One region of the Serinicoccus shuyuelongi genome, then DNA from elsewhere that is predicted to be linked to it. Evidence: predicted binding sites of a transcription regulator. Region 1 holds the regulator's gene; the other holds the start of a gene.

Region 1 (10,392 bases):
CCAACGCCTGATGGGCGCCGTCCCTGACGATCTCGGCGCTCTGCGTCCGTTCCGCTTCGGTCAGGTCGGGGCGGTGCGCCAACGCCCCCGCGTGCATCGCGACCAGGGAGAGCCGGTGCCCCATCACGTCGTGCATCTCCCGGGCGATCCGGGCCCGCTCGGCCAGCCGGGCCTGCGCCACCCTGGCGGACTGCTCACGGTCGGCGGTCTCGGCCTGGGCGCGCCAGCTGCTGACCAGCTCGCGCCGACCCCCGATGTTCCAGCCGATCAGCGCGACGATCGCGAAGACCAGCAGCCCGATCACCGAGGTCAGCCCGAGCGAGAGCAGGGAGCCGCGACCCGAGGCATACGACGGGTCGTCGGGGAAGAGGATGGGCGCGATCCAGCGGTCGTGGACCGCCCCGAGCGCCACGTTCAGGATCAGCACGACCACCAGCGGCGGCATGCGTCGCCGGGTGGCCAGGGAGAGTATGGCCAGCATCACGGCCGGGACCGACCAGGTGGACAGGATCGAGAGCAGGGACACCGCCACAGCCACCCCGACCGGCCAGCGCCGTCGGAAGGCGACCAGCACCACGACCAGCTGACCGATGGCGATGTCCAGCAGGAGCAGCACGTCCACGACGCCCCGGTCGGTCGGCTCCCCCTGACCGACCGGGGTGATCGCGAAGACCGCCAGCCAGAACAGGCCGCCCAGCAGCCATACCGTCGCCAGCCGCCAGGTCTGCTGCCAGCGGGTCAGGGGTGGCGGTGGATGCTGCATCCCACCGAGCCTACGGCGACCGGACACGGTCGTCCCCGGCCGTCGGTCTGCCGTCCGCCCCTACTTTGGTCGGGGCCGACACCTCACGCCGCCGACCTTGGTCAGCCGCCCGCAGACCGGCGACCGATGTGCGGGACGGCCCCCGCGACGGAGGGTGGTGACATGATCCAGATCGAGCACCTGACCAAGCGCTACGGCGCCTTCACCGCCGTCGACGACATCTCCTTCACCGCCTCCCCCGGTCGTGTCACCGGCTTCCTCGGCCCGAACGGCGCCGGCAAGTCGACCGCGATGCGGATGATGTGCGGGCTCACGCCGGCCACCTCCGGCAGCGCCCGGATCCTGGGCCGCCCCTACGGCGCGCTCCCCAACCCCACCCGTCACGTCGGTGTCATGCTCGACGCCTCGGCGCAGCACGCCGGTCGCACCGGGCGGGAGACGCTGCTGCTCAGCGCCATCGTCACCGGTGTCGGCGGCAAGGCGGTGGACGCCGCGCTGGAGCGGGTCGGCCTGTCCTCGCGGGAGGCGCAGCGGCGGGTCAAGGACTACTCGCTCGGTATGCGCCAACGGCTGGGCCTGGCGAACGCGCTGATCGCCGACCCGCACGTCCTCATCCTCGACGAGCCGGCCAACGGCCTCGACCCGGCGGGCATCCGGTGGATGCGCGGGTTGCTGCGCGACTTCGCCGACGACGGAGGGACGGTGCTGCTCAGCTCGCACCTGCTCAGCGAGGTCGAGCAGGTCGCCGACGACCTGGTCCTCATCGGCCGCGGTCGGATCGTGTCCCAGGGCACCAAGGAGGAGCTGCTCTCCCGTGGCGGGGTCGTCTTGGACGGCACCGACCGTGCGGCCCTGGAGTCCGCGCTGCAGCGGGCCGGCCTGTCACCGGTGGCCCTGCCCCGGGGCGGCTTCGGCGCGCAGACCGACCCGGCCACCATCGGCCGGCTCGCCCTGGACGAGGGCCTGGTCATCACCAGCCTCGGTGCCTCCGGCGGTGGCCTCGAAGAGATGTTCCTGACCCTGACCGCGGACGACGCACGAGAGGTGGCGGCATGAGCTCCACGACCAGCACCCCCGTCGGCACGGCCGACGACCAGGCCTCCCTGAGGTCCGACGCGACCGGCGCACGCGAGGAGCCGCCCGGCTCCCTGGGTAGCGGGCTGGGCTTCGGCCAGCTGCTGCACGCCGAGCTGCGCAAGACCGTGGACACCCGGGCCGGACGGTGGCTGCTGATCGTCATCGTCGCGGTCACCGCGCTGGCGATGGGCCTCGTCATGTGGTTCAGCCGGGAGGACGGGGCCGGGTTCCTGGCGCTGCTCACCACCGCGGTGCTGCCGCAGGCGGTGCTGCTGCCGGTGCTCGGCATCCTGACGGCGGCCTCGGAATGGAGCCAGCGCACGGCCCTGATCACCTTCACCCAGGAGCCCCGCCGGCTCCGGGTCATGGTCGCCAAGTCGCTGGCGGCGGTGCTCCTGGGACTCGTCGTGCTCGCGGTGACCTTCGTGCTCGCCGCACTGGCGCACGTGCTGTCGGTCTCGGTGGCCGGTGGCGACATCGACCTGGCGGTGACCGGGGCACTGGTGCTCAACTACACCGTGATCCAGGTGATCTACATCCTGATGGGTGTCGCCTTCGGGGCGCTGCTGCTCAACGTGCCGTTGGCGATCGCCGCGTTCTTCGTGCTGCCGGTGGTCATCTCGATCGTCACCGCGACGGTCGGCTGGCTCCGGGACCGGGCCGCCTGGATCGACCCGACGATGGCCGGCATACCGTTCGCCGAGTCGAGCAACGCCAGCGCCCAGGAATGGCAGCAGCTCGGGGTCACCACGCTCATCTGGATCGTGGTGCCGCTGGCCCTCGGCCTGTGGCGGGTGTCCCGGCGCGAGATCAAGTAGGCCTTCGCCAGCCACCGCGGTGGGTATGTGCTGTCCTGGCAGCACGTACCCACCGCGGTGCGCCCAAGGGGCAGGGGGTAAGGGGGCGAGCGGCAATCGCCTTGGGGCACAGGCTCAGGAGCTCAGCCGCGCGGCCAGCCCTGCGGGCGCCAGAGGGCGAGGGCGGTGCTGGTCGAGCGGCCCCGGGGTCGGCGACCGGCCCGCAGGGCGACGACCTCACCGGTGAGGTCCGCCGCGAAGACCCGCGACTGGCCGGTCTCGCGGAGCTGCTCGTTCTCGGCGAGCAGCTGCGCGAGACGGTCGCGCAGGCCCTCGACCTGGAGCTCCAGGTCCATGATCCGCTGGATGCCGGCCAGGCTGACGCCCTCGGCGGAGAGGTTCTGCACCTCCCGCAGCCGGTCGATGTCGCGGGAGGAGTAGCGCCGCCCTCCGCCGCGGGTGCGGGAGGGTGTGACGAGGCCGAGCCGGTCGTACTGGCGCAGGGTCTGCGCGTGCATACCGGCCAGCTCGGCCGCGACCGAGATCACGTAGACGGGTGTCTCACGGTCGACCACGGGTCATCACGCCCTGGCCCGCTGGAGCAGCTCGGCCCGCGGGTCCGTGCCGGCCTCCTCGGCGCGCAGCGCCTCGACCGCCTCCTGGGCGGTGTCGGAGAGCCGCTGCGGGACGACCACCTGCACCTTGGCGAGCAGGTCGCCGGTGCTCTGCTTGGTGGCGATGCCCCGGCCCTTGACCCGCAGCACCCGCCCGGAGGGGGTGCCAGGGGCGACCTTGACCTTGACGACCGACCCGTCCAGGGTCGGCACCTGCACGGTGGCGCCGAGGGCGGCCTCGGAGAAGGTCACCGGCAGGTCCACCGTGAGGTGGTTGCCCTCACGCCCGAACACGGGGTGCGGGGTGACCGTGACCGTGAGGTACATGTCGCCGGGCTCGGCGCCCTGCATCGGCGCGGGCATCCCCTTGCCGCGCAGCCGGATCTTCTGGCCGTCCTTGACGCCGGCCGGGATGCGGGTGGTGATCCGCCCGCCGTCCGGCTTGGACAGGGTGACGGTGTCGCCGGAAGCCGCGGCCCGGAAGTCGATGGTGGTGCCGGCCTGCACGTCCTGGCCGCGCGGCATACCTCCACCGCGGCCGGTGAAGCCGCCACCGCCGGGGAAGCCGCCCGGGAAGCCCTGCGGTCCGCCCTGGCTGCGCTGCTGGAAACCGCCGGCGCCACCGAAGGCGCCCAGCAGGTCCTCGAGATCGACCCCGCCGACACCGCCCACCCCGCCGGGTCCGCCGGTGGAGAAGCGCTGCCCCTGCCCACCGCCGGCACCGCCGAACATCTGGGCGAAGACGTCCTCGAAGCCGCCGCCGCCGGCGCCCGGGCCGCCGGCACCCGCGGTGAAGCGGGCACCTCCGCCCATCTGCCGCACCGCGTCGTACTGCTTGCGCTGCTCGGGGTCGGAGAGCACCGCGTAGGCCTCACCGACGTCCTTGAACCTCTGCTCGGACGCCGCGTCCCCGGGGTTGCTGTCGGGGTGGTGCTGCCGCGCCAGCTTGCGGTAGGTCTTCTTCAGCTCCTTGGCGTCGACGTCCTTGCTGACGCCGAGGATCGCGTAGAAGTCCTTGTCGAACCAGTCCTGGTTCACCATCGGTGCTCACCTCCTCCTTCGTGTCGTCCCGTGTCGCCCGCGTCCTCGACCGGGCGAGCGTTGTGCTCCGACCGGGCGAGCGTCCTGTCGCTGCAGAACGCCCGCCCGGTCAGGGTATGCCGCACGGCGGGTCTCAGCCCGGGTCCGCCACCGCGACGCGCGCGGCACGCACGACCTGGTCGCCGACCTTGAAACCGGGCTGCATCACCTGCACCACCGTCATCTCCGTGGTGCCCTCCGGCAGCTGGGCCTGCTCGGCGGGCAGGTGCATCAGCGCCTCGTGCACGTTCGGGTCGAAGACGTCGCCGACGGCACCGACCCGCTCCACACCGAAGCGGCCCAGGGCCTGCTCGAGCTTGTCGGCGATCGCCGCGAACGGGCTGCCCTCGGTGAGGTCGCCGTGCTCGCGGGCCGAGTGGATGTCGTCCAGCACCGGCAGCAGCGACTCGACGACGGCCCCGGTCGCGCGGCCCTTGTCCAGCTCACGCTCCCGCTGGGTGCGGTTGCGGAAGTTGACGAACTCCGCCTGCATCCGGCGCATCTCCTCCAGCCGCTCCGCGGCCAGCAGGGAGTCAGGGTGCAGGTCGTCCGCGACACCGGTCAGGTCGTCCGCAGCCGTGTCGCCAGCCATCTCGCCGCCGGCCGTGACGTCGCCGCTCCCGCCGTCGGCCACCGCACCGTCGGCGACACCGTCGGTGTCGTCGGCGGGTGCGGCCTCGGGCTCCGGCTGGCGCCGTTCACCCGTCTCCGGGTCGATCCGTCGCTTGTCCCGGATGACGGGCCCGACCTTCTCGCCGTCGCGGCCCTCGCCCTGACGGCCCTCGTCCGGGCCGCCCTCGGAAGGGGTTCCGTGGGTGTCCGTCACTTCTTCTCCTCGTCGTCGTCGACGACCTCGGCGTCCACCACGTCCTCGTCGGAGCCGGCGTCGGCGGTGCCGTTCCCGGCCTCGCCGTCGGCACCCTGCTGGGCGCCGGCGTCACCCGCACCGGACTCCTGCTGCGCGGCATACATCGCCGAGCCCATCTTCTGGCTCTCGGTGGACAGCGTCTCCATCTTGGCGCTGATGTCCTCGAGCGAGGCGCCGCTCTCGGGCTTGAGCGCGTCCTTGAGGTCGGTCAGCGCGGTGTCGACCGGGCCACGGGCCTCGGCCGGGACCTGGTCGCCGGAGTCGGAGAGGAACTTCTCGGTGGAGTAGACGAGCTGCTCCGCGGAGTTGCGGGTCTCGGTCTCCTCGCGCCGTTGCTTGTCCTCCTCGGCGTGCGCCTCGGCGTCCTTGATCATCCGCTCGATCTCGTCCTTCGGAAGCGCGGAGCCACCGGAGATCGTCATCGACTGCTCCTTGCCGGTGCCACGGTCCTTGGCGGAGACGTGCACGATGCCGTTGGCGTCGATGTCGAAGGTGACCTCGATCTGCGGCACCCCACGCGGAGCCGGGGCGATGCCGGTGAGCTCGAAGTTGCCGAGCAACTTGTTGTGCGCGGCGATCTCCCGCTCACCCTGGTAGACCTGGATCCCCACCGAGGGCTGGTTGTCGCTGGCGGTGGTGAAGGTCTCGCTGCGCTTGGTCGGGATCGCGGTGTTGCGCTCGATCAGCCGGGTCATGATCCCGCCCTGGGTCTCGATGCCCAGGCTCAGCGGGGTGACGTCGATGAGCAGCACGTCCTTGCGGTCGCCCTTGAGGACACCGGCCTGCAGCGCGGCGCCGACGGCGACGACCTCGTCCGGGTTGACGCCCTTGTTGGGGTCCTTGCCGCCGGTCATCTTCTTGACGGTCTCGACGACGGCGGGCATCCGGGTGGAGCCACCGACCAGGACCACGTGGTCGATCTGGTCGAGCTTGATGCCGGCGTCCTTGATGACCTGCTCGAAGGGAGCCTTGGTGCGCTCCAGCAGGTCCGAGGTCATCTGCTCGAACTGGGCACGGGTGAGGGTCTCGTCCAGGTGGATCGGGCCGTTCTCGCCCATCGACAGGTACTGCAGGTTGATCGAGGTGCTCGATCCGGAGCTGAGCTCCTTCTTGGCCTGCTCCGCGGCGTCCTTGAGACGCTGCAGGGCGATCTTGTCGCTGCTCAGGTCGACACCGGTCTGGTTCTTGACCGTGGTGACCAGGTGGTCGATGACGCGCTGGTCCCAGTCGTCACCACCGAGCTTGTTGTCACCGTGGGTGGCCTTGACCTGAATGGTCGCGAAGCCGTCGTCGGCGTCCTTGCCCACCTCGAGCAGGGACACGTCAAAGGTACCGCCACCGAGGTCGAAGACGAGGATGAGCTCGTCCTCCTTGCCCTTGTCCAGGCCGTAGGCGAGCGCCGCGGCGGTCGGCTCGTTGACGATGCGCAGCACGTTCAGGCCGGCGATCTCACCGGCGTCCTTGGTGGCCTGGCGCTCGGCGTCGTCGAAGTACGCCGGGACGGTGATGACCGCGTCGGTCACGTCCTCACCGAGGTAGGACTCGGCGTCCCGCTTGAGCTTCATCAGCGTACGGGCGCTGATCTCCTGCGGGGTGTAGTCCTTGTCGTCGATCTTGGTGCTCCAGTCGGTGCCCATGTGGCGCTTGACGGAGCGGATGGTGCGGTCGACGTTGGTGACGGCCTGCCGCTTGGCGACCTCACCGACCAGGACCTCACCGTTCTTGGCGAAGCTGACGACCGAGGGGGTGGTGCGGCCACCCTCGGCGTTCGCGATGATCTCCGGCTCGCCTCCGGTGAGGACGGCGACCGCCGAGTTGGTGGTGCCGAGGTCGATTCCGACTGCACGTCCCATGAACTGCTCTCCTTGGTATGTCGATGCGCACGTCGTGCGCCGAGGTTGACACGTCTGCACTCAACTCTGCTGATTGGGCGGCGTCTTGTCAAACCCGCGCTCAGTGAAGTTGAGTTCACTTCGCTCAACTACACGAGCGGGGGGTTTGTTCCTTGCGTCGGCGCCCCCCGCGGAGATCGGGTGGGTCTCGGCCGGAGCTCAGGCGGTGGTGCCCGGCTCCAGCCGCGCGCCGGCGGCGATCCGGGCGTCCCGGGAGATGTGGCTGTCCCGCCCGACCAGGGTGATGGCCTCGTCGCTGAGCCGGGTGCCGGCGGGCGTCTCCCCGACCCTGGCGCCGCGCCCGACCACGACCCCCTCGTCCAGCACCGCGGTGCGCACCACCGCACCGGCCTCGACGACGACGTCGGAGAGCAGCACGCTGTCCTCGACGACGGCCCCGGCCTGCACCTCCACCCGAGGGCCGAGGACGCTGCGGCGCACGGTCCCCCGGACCCGGCTGCCCGGTGCCAGCATCGACCCGGCGACCTGAGCCTCGTCGCCGCACCAGGCGGGCGGGTCGGGGACGCCCGGGCCCAGCACGGGCCGGCCCGGGTGGTCGAAGACGTCGACCCGCCCGGTCAGCAGGTCCCGGTGCGCCTGCAGGTAGGCCTGGGGTCGCCCGACGTCCTTCCAGTAGCCGGGGAGGGGGTCGGCATACACCTGGCCGCGCTGCACGAGTGCCGGCACCAGGTGCTCGCCGAAGTCGCCCAGACCGGTGTCCTCGCCGTCCCCGTCGTCCCGGTGCAGGTCGGCGCGCAGCCGCTCGAGCTCGGCGACGAGCACCGCGGGGTCGTAGAGGAAGATCTCCACGGCGACGGTGCCGGTGCCGGTCGAGCCCGGCTTGTAGTCCACCCGCGACACCCTGCCGTCGGCGCGGGTGTGCACGACCATGTTGTGCGCGGCCTCCTGCACGCCGATCTCGGCGGTCAGCATCGTGCACTCGGCCCCCCGCTCCAGGTGCCGGCTGACCATCGGTCGCAGGTCGGCGGAGAACACGTGGTCGGCGGAGAGCACCAGCAGCACGTCCGGGTCGAAGGCCAGGATCTCCTCGCGCAGCCGGAACAGCCCGTCGGCGTTGCCGTGGCTGAAGCCGTCCTCCTCGGCCGGGCCGGACCCCTGCTCCGGGGTGAGCCGGCGGAAACCGCCGTGGGTGCGGTCCAGGTCCCACGGTCTTCCCCCGGCGAGGTAGGTGTCGAGGGTGCTGGACTGGTACTGCACCGCCACCCACACGTCCGCGACACCGCTGGCGGCCAGCGTGGACAGCGGGAAGTCGACCAGCGCGTGCGTGCCGGCGAACGGCAGCGCCGGCTTGGCCCGCTCACGGGTGAGCACGTCCATCCGGCTCCCGGCCCCGCCCGCCTGGACGATCGCCAGCGTCCGTAGCCCCACGGGCAGTGTCGACACGCGGTGAGTGTATGCCGGGACCCGCCCCCGCGTCCGTCCGGACGTCAGCCGGGCCGTCGGTCTGCGCGCGAGCCTAGTGCATACCCGACGAGGGCGGCGAGGGCGCTGCCCGACACCAGCCCGACCATCAGCATCATCGACCCGACGAGGAACAGCCCGGTCGGATCCTGCGACGCGGCGTCCACGGTCCAGACGAGCCAGAAGCCCGCGGTGGTCCCGAGCGCCACCGCGACCGGGCGCCAGCGGGAGGCGAGCGCGGCCGTCACCAGGAGGAAGGTGAGGCCGCAGCCGACGACCTGGGCCGGGCGGTACGGGCCCTGCATCGTGCCGGAGCCGGGGTCGAGGTAGTACTGCCGGTCCCACCCGAGCCAGGCACCCCAGATGGCGGCGCCGAGCAGGAGGGCGAGGAAGAAGGTCGCTGCCCGCCCGGGTCGGGCACGTCTCTGCTCCGCTGTCATGACACGTCCTCCTGCCGGAATGGGTCCACCGCAGTATCGACCATGTCGCCCCGGAATGTGGGTATCAGGAATCTTTCTGGGAAACGGTAGAATGAGGCAGTGTCATTTTCTCGCCATCACCTGGGCATTCCTGCCGTGCTGACCCTCGCACTGTCGGGGTGTGCGACACCTCTCGGGGACGCGGAGGGCGCCGGGGCCGGCTCCTCCGGCGGGGACTGCGTGCAACCAGCCGGGAGCGAGCTGGCGCCGGCGTCCGGGGTGCTCGCCGGGGTGAACCTCGACTGGGGGGACGAGACGTTGGCGGAGTACGCCGACCAGCTCGGCCGTCGTCCTGCGGTGGCGGTGAGCTTCGCACCCTTTCCGCTGTCGGCCACCGACGTTGAGAACATCACCGCGGCCAAGGACCAGGTGCGTGCCAACGGGGGCGTCCTGCTGCTGACGCTGGAACCGCACGAAGGGCTCGACGCCGTCACCGAGGAGCTGGCCGACGAGCTGGCGACGCTCCTGGACGGGTTCAACGGCGACGGGGTGCCGGTCATCGTGCGTTTCGCCCATGAGATGAACGGGTCCTGGTACCCCTGGGGTCAGCAGCCGGAGGCCTACCGGACCGCGTTCCGCCGGGTCGCGGACGCGATCCACCGCTCGGCCCCGGGCAGCGCCACCATGTGGGCACCGAACTACGGGGGTGGCTACCCGTTCAACGGGGGCGCCCACGAGGCCGTCCCCGGCTCGGCCGACCACCGGGAGCTCGACACGAACGGCGACGGCGAGGTCGACGGACGGGACGACAGCTACGCCCCCTACTACCCGGGGGACGACGCGGTGGACTGGGTCGGGATGACGCTCTACCACTGGGGCAACAGCTACCCGTGGGGCGCGAACGTCCTGCCCGAGCAGGGGAAGCTCCTGGAGCAGCTCACCGGCACCTACGACGGCGCCGGGGGCGACGACACCGCGGTGCCCGACTTCTACGCCGAGTACGGGGTGAGCCGTGACAAGCCGGTCGCCATTCCCGAGACCGCGGCGCTCTACGTCCCCGAGGGTGGCGGCGACGGCGAGCTCGAGATCAAACAGGCCTGGTGGCGACAGCTCACCGATCCGGTGATTCATCGCGACTTTCCGCAGATCAAGATGATCAACTGGTTCGAGTGGCGCAAGCACGAGGCCGAGATCGACGGGATCATCGACTGGCGTTCCGCCGGGAACCCCGACATCAGCAGCGCGTATGTCGACGACCTCCCCGCCTGGTTCCACTACTCGGCGGAGCCGGGGGACTGCCCCGCCTTCGCCGGGTAGAGCCGCCTCAGGCCACGCAGAACTCGTTCCCCTCGGGGTCGTGCATCACGACGTGACCCAGCACGCCGTCGTACTGCTCCTCACGGATGCGGATGGCTCCGAGGTCGACCAGCGCGTCCACCTTGGCCCGGATCAGCCGCTCC
Region 2 (10,392 bases), 160 kb from region 1:
AGCTTCCACCAGGTGCGCAGCTCCGACGGCAGCCGCATCCGGTACAAGAGGGTCGCGCAGGCCGACGGGGAGGAGGTGGCCTACAAGGACATCGCCAAGGCCTACGAGACGGAGGACGGCAAGACCGTCGTGCTCACCGACGAGGACCTGGCGAGCCTGCCGCACCGCAGCAACAAAGAGATCACGGTCGAGTCCTTCGTGCCGCGGGAGCAGATCGACCCGATCCTCTACGACAAGGCCTACTTCCTCGAGCCGGACGCCATGGGTGCCAAGGCCTACGGGCTGCTGCGCGAGGCGTTGCGGGAGTCGGACCGGGTGGCCGTGGTGACGGTCTCGGTGCGCAGCCGGATGACGATGGCGGTGCTCCGGGTCGCGGGGGACGACAGTGCGGGTGCCATCATCCTGCAGACCCTGCTGTGGCCGGACGAGATCCGGGACGCCGGCCAGCTCGACCACCTGGACGAGGTGAGCGAGCCCAAGGAGGCCGAGGTGAAGATGGCCAGGATGCTCGTCGACTCCATGTCCGGCGACTTCCAGCCCGAGGGGCACGTCGACGACTTCAAGGAGGCCGTCGACGCCCTGGTCGAGAAGAAGATCAAGGGCGGCGACGTCACCGAGAGCCCGGACCAGCCGGAGGAGGCGGACTCGGGCGAGGTGGTCGATCTGCTCGCCGCGCTGCAGCGCTCGGTGGACCGGGCCGGTGCCGGCCGGAGCCGGAAGGCGTCCGAGGACGACGACGAGAAGGACGAGAAGGGCGCAGGCGCGAAGTCCTCGGGCGCCAAGAAGAAGGCACCGGCCCGGAAACCGGCCGCCAAGAAGGCGGGCTGAGCGCCGACCTCAGGGGGCCTCGGTGGCCTCGGCCGCGTCGCTGCGGGCCATCGTCGGGCTGCACCCGTACCGCTGGTCCAGGCCGCCGGCCAGCTGGGCCAGGGTGGAGCGCAGGGGCTCGCTCAGGTCCTCCTCGGAGTCGACGAGCGACTCGGCGAGCATCACGTAGGGCTGGTGGTCGTCGGGTCCGCCCTCCGTCACCCGGCACAGCGTGAGTCCGACCACCAGCGCCGGGGAGGTGTACGACTCCCCGAGGTACTCGGGGCCCGGCTCGACGCCCTCCGTCTGCTCCACCCGCTCGCGGGCCTCGTCACGGGCCTCCTCGCCGACCCGCAGCGTGACCCGCGCCAGCGGGGTCTGCCCGTCCCGCGCCTCGCAGACCCAGGCCTCGTCGTCGTCCTGGACCTGCACCTCGGTCGGGTCGGTGAGCTCGCCACCGGCGAGGGTCTCCAGCGAGGCCGGGCTGATGTCGTCGCAGAGCCACCCGTCCATGCCCGACCCGTCGGTCGCCGCGGCCTGCTCGGACGTCTGCTCCTCGGTCCGGTCGTCCGCCGGCTCCGACCCGGACGTGCAGCCGGCGGTGGCGAGGAGGGCGACGAGGGCGAACGAGGAGAGGGTGCGGGTGCGCATGGCGGCATGGTAGATCGGGGGGCTGAGGGCATACCGGAGGCGCCGGACGGGCACCACGGACGTGGCTCCCGCACCTCTGGTGCCGGTATGCCCGTGGCGCCCGTCGGTCCTCACCTCCTGGGTGTGGCCTCCGGGGAGGCGCCCTGTGGACGAGCCCCGCGAGGCCGTACCCCATCGGGCCACCCTGGGGTATGCCCGCACCGAACCCCACCACGCTCGTCGCCCAGCGCGGCGGTGCGGCGACGACGCGACAGCTGCGGCGCGCGGTGGTCAGCTGGCGGGCGCTGGCCGTAGCCGTCCGGGACGGCCGCCTGGTGCGGGGACGCCGCGGTCGCTACCGACTGGCCTCGTGCAGGACGCACGCCGCTGCCGCGCACCGGATGAGCGCGGTCCTGGCCCACCGCAGCGCCGCGGTCCACCACGGTTGGCCGGTCAAGCACGAGCCAGAACGGCCGGAGGTGAGGCGCACGGCAGGCGAGGCGGGTGGCCATGGCGGCGGACGGGCGGGCGGAAGACGTCCGGCGGTACACCGAGATGGTGGTCTTCGGCTGGACGGTGCTCCGCTTCACCTGGGAGGACGTGATGCTGCAGCCGGACTTCGTCCGCTGGGCACTGCGGTCCTGGGTCCGCGCCCAGGACGGTGAGCGGGTGCCCGCCCCACCGCCGGTGCTCGCCCGCCTGCGGTGAGGGGCGGGCGCATACCTGGAGGCATGGGCCGTATTGCGCCCGGGGCGAACAGGGAACATCGATGGCGCAGGACGGCGTTGAGCAGAGCAGACGCACGTAGAGTGGGAGCCAGGCACCCACAGTGGAGGAGAATCGCATGTTCGAACGGTTTACCGACCGGGCTCGACGAGTGGTGGTGCTCGCGCAGGAAGAGGCGCGCATGCTGAACCACAACTACATCGGCACCGAGCACCTGCTGCTGGGCCTGATCCATGAGGGTGAGGGCGTAGCAGCCAAGGCGCTGGAGTCGCTCGACATCTCGTTGGACGCAGTGCGCCAGCAGGTGCAGGAGATCATCGGCCAGGGCCAGCAGAGCCCGACGGGGCACATCCCGTTCACGCCCCGGGCCAAGAAGGTGCTGGAGCTCTCGCTGCGCGAGGGTCTGCAGCTGGGCCACAACTACATCGGCACCGAGCACCTGCTGCTCGGCCTGATCCGTGAGGGTGAGGGCGTGGCCGCCCAGGTGCTGGTCAAGCTCGGCGCCGACCTCAACCGGGTCCGCCAGCAGGTCATCACGCTGCTCTCCGGCTACCAGGGCAAGGAGACCGCGTCCGCCGGTGTCGGCGCCGGCAGCCAGCAGGAGGGCCAGCAGGCCGGCTCGCTGGTGCTCGACCAGTTCGGCCGCAACCTGACCCAGGCCGCCCGCGAGGGCAAGCTCGACCCGGTCATCGGTCGTCAGTCCGAGATCGAGCGGGTCATGCAGGTGCTCTCCCGGCGCACCAAGAACAACCCGGTGCTGATCGGTGAGCCCGGCGTCGGCAAGACCGCCGTCGTCGAGGGCCTGGCCCAGGACATCGTCCGGGGAGACGTGCCGGAGACGCTGAAGGAGAAGCAGCTCTACACGCTGGACCTCGGCGCGCTGGTCGCCGGTTCCCGCTACCGCGGTGACTTCGAGGAGCGCCTGAAGAAGGTGCTCAAGGAGATCCGCACCCGCGGCGACATCATCCTGTTCATCGACGAGATCCACACCCTCGTCGGTGCGGGTGCCGCGGAGGGCGCGATCGACGCCGCCAGCATCCTCAAGCCGATGCTGGCCCGTGGCGAGCTGCAGACCATCGGCGCGACCACCCTGGACGAGTACCGCAAGCACATCGAGAAGGACGCCGCGCTCGAGCGCCGCTTCCAGCCGATCCAGGTGGCAGAGCCGACCCTGAAGCACGCGATCGAGATCCTCAAGGGTCTGCGCGACCGCTACGAGGCGCACCACCGGGTGACCATCACCGACGCCGCCCTCGTCGCCGCGGCGAACATGGCCGACCGCTACATCAACGACCGCTTCCTGCCGGACAAGGCGATCGACCTGATCGACGAGGCCGGGGCCCGGTTGCGGATCCGTCGGATGACGGCGCCGCCGGACCTGCGCGACTTCGACGACAAGATCGCCCACGCACGGCGGGAGAAGGAGTCCGCGATCGACGCGCAGGACTTCGAGAAGGCGGCCCGGCTGCGCGACGAGGAGCACAAGCTCACCCAGGCGCGCGCCGAGCGGGAGAAGGAGTGGAAGAACGGTGACATGGACGTCGTCGCCGAGGTCGACGAGGAGCTGATCGCCGAGGTCCTCGCCGCGTCCACCGGCATCCCCGTCTTCAAGCTCACCGAGGAGGAGTCCTCGCGGCTGCTCAACATGGAGCAGGAGCTGCACAAGCGGATCATCGGCATGGACGACGCCATCAAGGGTCTGTCCCAGGCGATCCGCCGCACCCGCGCCGGTCTGAAGGACCCGCGTCGTCCCGGTGGCTCGTTCATCTTCGCCGGCCCCACGGGTGTCGGCAAGACCGAGCTGGCCAAGGCGCTCGCCGAGTTCCTCTTCGGTGACGAGGACAGCCTCATCACGCTCGACATGTCGGAGTACTCCGAGAAGCACACCGTCTCCCGGATGTTCGGCTCGCCCCCCGGCTACGTCGGCTACGAGGAGGGCGGCCAGCTCACCGAGAAGGTGCGGCGCAAGCCGTTCTCGGTCGTGCTCTTCGACGAGATCGAGAAGGCGCACCCGGACATCTTCAACAGCCTGCTGCAGATCCTGGAGGACGGTCGCCTGACCGACTCCCAGGGCCGGGTGGTCGACTTCAAGAACACCGTCATCATCATGACCACCAACCTGGGCACCCGGGACATCGCGAAGGGCGTCTCGCTCGGCTTCTCGGCCGGACCGGACACCCAGAGCTCCTACGACCGGATGAAGAACAAGGTCACGGACGAGCTCAAGCAGCACTTCCGTCCCGAGTTCCTCAACCGGGTGGACGACACCATCGTCTTCCCGCAGCTCAGCCAGGCCGAGATCGTCCAGATCGTGGACCTCATGGTCGCCCGTCTGGACGACCGGCTCAAGGACAAGGACATGGCCCTGGAGCTCACGTCCTCGGCCAAGGAGCTGCTGGCCAAGCGCGGCTACGACCCGGTGCTGGGCGCCAGGCCGCTGCGCCGCGCGATCCAGCGGGAGATCGAGGACCAGCTGTCCGAGAAGATCCTCTTCGGCGAGATCCGCGCCGGCCAGATCGTCCTGGTCGACGTCGAGGACACCGTCGGCGACGGCAAGACCCGGGACAAGGTCTTCACCTTCAGCGGGCAGGACAAGCCCGCCGAGGTGCCGGACACCGTGCCGGTCGAGGAGCAGGCGGGCTGAGCCCGGCGCATACCTCCTGAGGACCTCGGGCGGGGCACGACGCAGGACGCGTCGCACCCCGCCCGGGGTCCTCTCTCGTGTCCGGTGGGCGGGCCGGTCGCCGTTAGGCTGGCGGTATGACGTTGCGCGAGGCCACCCCGGACGAGCGGGCCCGATGGGACGACCTGGTCTGGGCCAACCCGGGCGGTCCGGAGCTGTACCAGCTGGACAGCTACGCGGACCTCAAGGCGCCGGTCTGGAAGGCACGCCGGCTGGTGCACGAGCACCCCGGGCAGGAGCCCGTCCACGCGCTCTACCTCTACCGGCGGGTGCCCCCGTTCGGCGAGCTCTGGTACTGCCCGATGGGGCCCCGGGTCGCCGACGCCGACCACGCCCGCGCCTGCGCCGAGGACCTGCGCACGCCGCCCGTCGGCCGACCCTTCGCCGTGGTGCTGGAGCCCTCGGTCCCGGCGCAGGGGCCCGAGGACCGCGAGCGGCTGATCGCCGCGGTGCCCGGGATGCGCCCGATGCCCGACCTGCAGCAGGGCCAGCACACGGTGCTGGTGGACCTGCGCCCCGAGGAGGAGGACATCCTCGCCGGGTTCCGGCAGCGCGCCCGCCGGCACATCCGCAAGACCGCCGACGCGGTGATCGAGCACCGCACCGACGACGAGGCCTTCGCGCTGATGTGGAGCCTGTTCGACGAGACGATGGGGCGGGCCGGGGTCGAGCACCGCAGCCAGGAGTACCACCAGGGGCTGTGGCGCCGCTACATCGACGCCGGTCAGGGGCACTTCGTGCTGGCCAGCCCGGCGGAAGGAGCCGAGCCGGAGGCCGGCGCGTTCGTCATCCACCGCGGTGAGCTCGGGTACTACAAGGACGGCGGCTCACGGCGCACGCGGGACTCCAACGGGCTGCAGTACCGGGTGCAGTGGGAGGCCATGCGCTGGTGCAAGGAGCACGGCGTCACCACCTACGACATGTACGGCGCGCCACCCAGCTGGTCGGCCGAGGACGAGTCGCACAAGCTGCACCCGCTGGTGCAGTTCAAGACCGCGTTCGCGCCCATCGTCGACCAGGTGGGGACCATGCAGCTGGTGCTCAAGCCGCGCGTCTTCGCGGTGTGGGACCGGGTGGGGATGCCTGTCTACCGGCGGCTCACGGCGAAGGCGAACCCGCTCTTCTACTGACCGGGCGAGCGTTGTGCACCGACCGGGCGCGCGTTGTGCGCCCACCGGTGTCACCAGAAGGTGTCGCCGGGCTCCCTGCGCTGAACCCGGGCCACGGCCCGCTCGCCCACCCGCTGCCAGAGGGCATACCGGCGCGGGTGGACCACGATGTCCCAGGCTCCGACCCAGTCGATGACCTCCTTGGTGAAGCCGCGCTTGAACTTGCCGATCCCGTGCCGCGGGTGGCTGGTGTCGTCCAGCTCGCTGGAGTGCGGCACCCCCACCAGGTCGTAGGTCCGGGCGCCGCGCTCGAGTGCCCAGCGCATGCCCTCGTACTGCACGAGCTGGCTCACCCCCGGGACCGGCCGGTCGCGCAGGCTGGCGCCCTCCTTGTATGCCGCCGCCTCACCGAGGCTGGCGACCACCGCCGAGGCCACCGCCTCGCCATCCACCCGGGCCATCAGCACCTGTGCCAGGCCGCTGCGCACCATCAGCTTCCACGAGGCGACGTGGTACTCCTTGCTGCGCACCGCGAGCCCTTGGTCGCGCACCACGTCCTGCCAGATCTCCCACATGTCGTCATAGGTCTCGTCGCTGTCCGGAGCCCGCTCGACCAGCACGCCCTCGCGGCCCGCGCGGCGCACCATGTTGCGGGTCTTGGACGGGTAGCTGGCCAGCAGCCCCTCCTCGTCCTCCGGGAGCGCGTGGATCACCGTGGAGGTGTGCGGCTGCACCGGCTCGACGTGGCGCAGCCCCAGGCTCTCCAGCGCGGCCACGTTCTCCGGGGTCTCGGGCAGCTCCGGCTCGATCCGGACGAAGAGCACCCCCCGGCTGCGGGCCTCCGCGGCGAGGTCGGCGACGACGCCGGCCAGCTGCGCGGTGTCGGCCACGCACGGGCCCTTCGGGAGGTACCAGATCGTCCCGAACGGGGTGGCGCGCTTCTCGTGGATCGTCATCGCGATCCCGTCGGACTCGGCATACCGGGGGGTCCAGCGCGCCAGCCGCTTCACCTCGCCGAGCTCGTGGCTCTGGAAGATGTTGCCCCCGCTCGGGGTGGCGGCGATGCGGGTGTTCCACTCGGCCGCGGTGGTGTCGGGGAACAGACGCAGAGCCATGGCGCCCACGATACGCGAGCGGACCCGACCTCCCCCGCGCGTCGGGACCGGGGGTGGCGGACCGGTCTCGTCGCGGCGCGCGTACCTAGACTGGTCGCCGTGACGGCATCCACAGAACAGCTCGACGTGCGGGTGCGGGACGAGCTGGCCCGCGTCTCCGGCACCGACCCGCAGGACTGGTACCTCGTCTCCAAGGCGCGGCATGCGATGACCCTCGTGCTGGGTGTGCTGGAGCCGGGGGAGGTGGTCACCCAGCCGCTGACCTGCCTCACCGCGGTGGCGCCGGTGATCAGCGCCGGGCACACCCCGGTGTACGCCGATCTGGACCCCGAGACCCTGGCGATGGATCCCGCGCTGCTGGGGGCGGTCACCACGCCGCGCACCCGTGCGGTCGTCGGGCAGCACACCTTCGGTGCGGCCGCCCCGCTGGCCGAGCTCCGGGAGGCCGCGCCGCAGGGCGCCATGCTGCTGGAGGACGCCGCGCACTGCCTCGGCGAGCTGGCCCGCGGGAGCGACGGCGCGCCCCTGGCCGACGTCTCCGTGCACAGCTTCGGGGTGGAGAAGATCCTGCCGACCCGGCTCGGTGCCGCCTGCTGGGTGAACCCCGCCGGGTCCGGTATGCCGTGGCACGCCCGGGTGGTGACCGCTCTGCTCGGGCTCGGCGAGCCCGGCGTGCGCGGCCGGGCCTCCCAGTTGCTCTCCCGACCCGCCCAGGGGGTGGCCCGTCGGCTCGGTGGTCCCGGTCAGGTGGGGATCGCGTTCGCCGCCCGGGCGGGGCTGGTGGACACCCCGATCATGCCCGCCGAGCTGCAAGGACGGGTGGCGGGGACCCCGGCGGCGCTGACCGGCCCTCCGCTCGCCCAGGTCGCCGAGTCGCTGGGGGGCCTCGAGGCGAACCGCGGCCACCGCCGGGCGGTGGCCACCCTCTACCGGGAGGGGCTCGCGGAGGTGGCGGGAGCGCATACCCCGTCGGCACTGGACGAGCCGGGACGGGTGCTGGTGCGCTACCCGGTGCTGCTGGACTCCGCAGCGACCGCGCAGGAGGCCTTCCGGGTGCTGGAGGCCCGGGGCGCGGTGCCCGGCCGCTGGTACCGCCCGCTGCTCTTCCCCGGGCCCGGCGACCCGGCCGCGTTCGGCTACCGGCCGGGGTCCTGCCCGGTGGCCGAGGACGTGAGCGCCCGGATCCTCAACCTGCCGACGGCCGGTTTCGTGACCGAGGCCGCGGCGCGCGGCACGGTCGCGGCCGTGCGCGACCTCGTCGGCTGAGCGCGCGGGTACGGTAGCGCGGTGCCAGTTCTCGACCTCACCGACCACGCCGCCCGGGACCGCTACGCGCAGTTCGTGCGCAGCCACCCCCGTCGTGCCCTGACCCAGGACCCCGACTGGGGGATCGTCAAGGACGACTGGGGTCAGGAGGCCGTCTACCTCGAGGAGGACGACGGGCAGGGCGGCCGGCGGATCACCGCCGCGATGAGCCTGCTCGTGCGGCGGCTGCCGGGCGGGTTCTCGGTGCTCTACGCGCCCCGGGGGCCGCTGGTCGACTGGGACGACCACGCCCAGGTGGAGGCCATCCTGGCGGAGGCCGCGCCGCTCGTGACCAAGCACCGGGCGATCATGACCAAGATCGACCCCGAGGTGCCGTTCACCTCCGAGCTGGACGGCTGGCTGCGTTCGCGGGACGGGTGGGTCGTCAAGAACGTCGGGGCCGGCAAGGACGACCTGGTGCAGCCGAGGTACTGCATGGTCGTCTACCTGCAGGACGAGGACGGCCAGGTCCTGGACGAGGCCTCGCTGATGAAGAAGTATGACGGCGGGACGCGCAACCGTGTCCGCAGCGGCAAGAAGAAGGGCGTGCGGACCCGGCACGGGGCGAGCGAGGCCGACCTCGGCACCTTCCACGAGGTCTACAGCTTCATGGCGCGGCGCAACGAGATCACCGCCCGCGGTCTGCCCTACTTCCGGCGGATGCGCCAGGCCTTCGGGGACCGGATGCGGATCGTGCACGCCGAGCACGAGGGCGACGTGCTGGCCTCGTCGGTGACGGTGGACTACTACGGCAAGCTCTACTACCTCTACGCCGGCTCCAACGACACCAAGCGCAACCTCGGCCCCAACCAGGTGATGAACCACGACCTGATGCTGTGGGGGCTGGAGAACGGTGCCGAGAGCTACGACATGGGCGGCGTCTTCGCGCTCGACGACTCCGACGGGCTGTACCTGTTCAAGCGGGCGTTCTGCAAGGGCGACGGCGGTGCCACCGAGTTCATCGGCGAGGTCGACATCGTCCACCACCCGGCGCTGTATGCCGTCCTCGGTCGCCTGGTCCCGCGCGTCCAGAAGGCCCGCCGGGGCGTCGCCGCCCGGATCTCGCAGGGACGTAAACGCCTCGCGGAGCGCCGCTCCCGGAGCAGCGCCGACTGACCGGTCCTCTCACCTCCGACCGAGCGTCGCCTGTGGTTGCCCTGAGGCCCACCGGGCGTCGCGTGTGGATGCTCCGGACCGGCCTCAGGCCCCGGGAAGCCGGAAGCGGTCACCCGCCAACGGCTCCACCAGCCCGTCGGCCACCAGCGCGTCCAGGCACCGCTCCCGCTGCAGCCCCTCGGGCCACACCTCGCGCAGTGCCGCGCCCGCCACGGGACCCGCGCTCTCCCGCAGCAGCTGGATCAGCGTCCCCCGACACTGCCGGTCCGTGCCCTCCCAGGACTGTCCCCGTCGAGGCGGCCCCTGGTCAGGCGGCGAGCCTGCCAGGCGCCACGCGCACAGCTGCGCGACCGGGCATACCTCGCACCGCGGTGAGCGCGCGGTGCAGACCAGCGCCCCCAGCTCCATCACGGCGACGTTCCAGGTGGCGGCCTCGGCGTCGTCGCCCGGCAGCAGCGAGGCGGCCAAGGACACCTCCGCCCGGGTCAGGGCGGGCGCGGGCAGTGCCACGCCGGTGACGGCCCGCGCCTGCACCCGGCGGACGTTCGTGTCGACGACGGTCGCCCGGTGTCCGAAGGCGAAAGCGGCGACCGCCGCCGCGGTGTAGTCACCGATCCCCGGGAGCGTGCGCAGGGTCGGCTCGTCGGAGGGCACCGCGCCGCCGTGCTGGTCCCGGATCGCCGTGGCTGCCGCGTGCAACCGCAGCGCCCGACGCGGGTAGCCCAGCCGGCCCCACTCGCGCACCGCCTCCCCGGGAGCCGCCGCGGCCAGGTCCGCCGGTGTCGGCCACAGCTGCATCCAGCGCTCCCAGACCGGCAGCACCCGGACGACCGGTGTCTGCTGGAGCATGATCTCGGAGACCAGCACCTCCCAGGGGGAGCGCCCCTCCCGGCGCCAGGGC

What was found. Region 1 encodes HspR, which represses chaperone genes until heat shock. Its sites were predicted from a motif close to AAGTTGAGTCNNNNNGACTCAACTT; they were not measured.
Region 2: ACI3EY_RS03330 (ATP-dependent Clp protease ATP-binding subunit) is a predicted target of HspR. The motif match lies at 2,220-2,244, and genes of this name have one in related genera.

Annotation. Positions count from the first base shown of each region.
Region 1 is NZ_JBJFZU010000002.1:502,288-512,679, reverse strand. It holds gene ACI3EY_RS02645 (sensor histidine kinase) at 1-763, opposite strand, end outside; gene ACI3EY_RS02640 (ABC transporter ATP-binding protein) at 926-1,819, shown strand; gene ACI3EY_RS02635 (ABC transporter permease) at 1,816-2,658, shown strand; gene ACI3EY_RS02630 (heat shock protein transcriptional repressor HspR) at 2,781-3,212, opposite strand; gene ACI3EY_RS02625 (DnaJ C-terminal domain-containing protein) at 3,219-4,292, opposite strand; gene ACI3EY_RS02620 (nucleotide exchange factor GrpE) at 4,426-5,157, opposite strand; gene dnaK (molecular chaperone DnaK) at 5,154-7,052, opposite strand; gene ACI3EY_RS02610 (glucose-1-phosphate adenylyltransferase family protein) at 7,251-8,495, opposite strand; gene ACI3EY_RS02605 (hypothetical protein) at 8,540-8,953, opposite strand; gene ACI3EY_RS02600 (glycoside hydrolase family 26 protein) at 9,053-10,249, shown strand; gene ACI3EY_RS02595 (VOC family protein) at 10,257-10,392, opposite strand, start outside.
Region 2 is NZ_JBJFZU010000002.1:658,013-668,404, forward strand. It holds gene ku (non-homologous end joining protein Ku) at 1-828, shown strand, start outside; gene ACI3EY_RS03320 (hypothetical protein) at 838-1,458, opposite strand; gene ACI3EY_RS03325 (hypothetical protein) at 1,948-2,145, shown strand; gene ACI3EY_RS03330 (ATP-dependent Clp protease ATP-binding subunit) at 2,282-4,807, shown strand; gene ACI3EY_RS03335 (lipid II:glycine glycyltransferase FemX) at 4,924-5,976, shown strand; gene ACI3EY_RS03340 (lipid II:glycine glycyltransferase FemX) at 6,027-7,070, opposite strand; gene ACI3EY_RS03345 (DegT/DnrJ/EryC1/StrS family aminotransferase) at 7,170-8,336, shown strand; gene ACI3EY_RS03350 (lipid II:glycine glycyltransferase FemX) at 8,358-9,491, shown strand; gene ACI3EY_RS03355 (HhH-GPD family protein) at 9,576-10,392, opposite strand, start outside.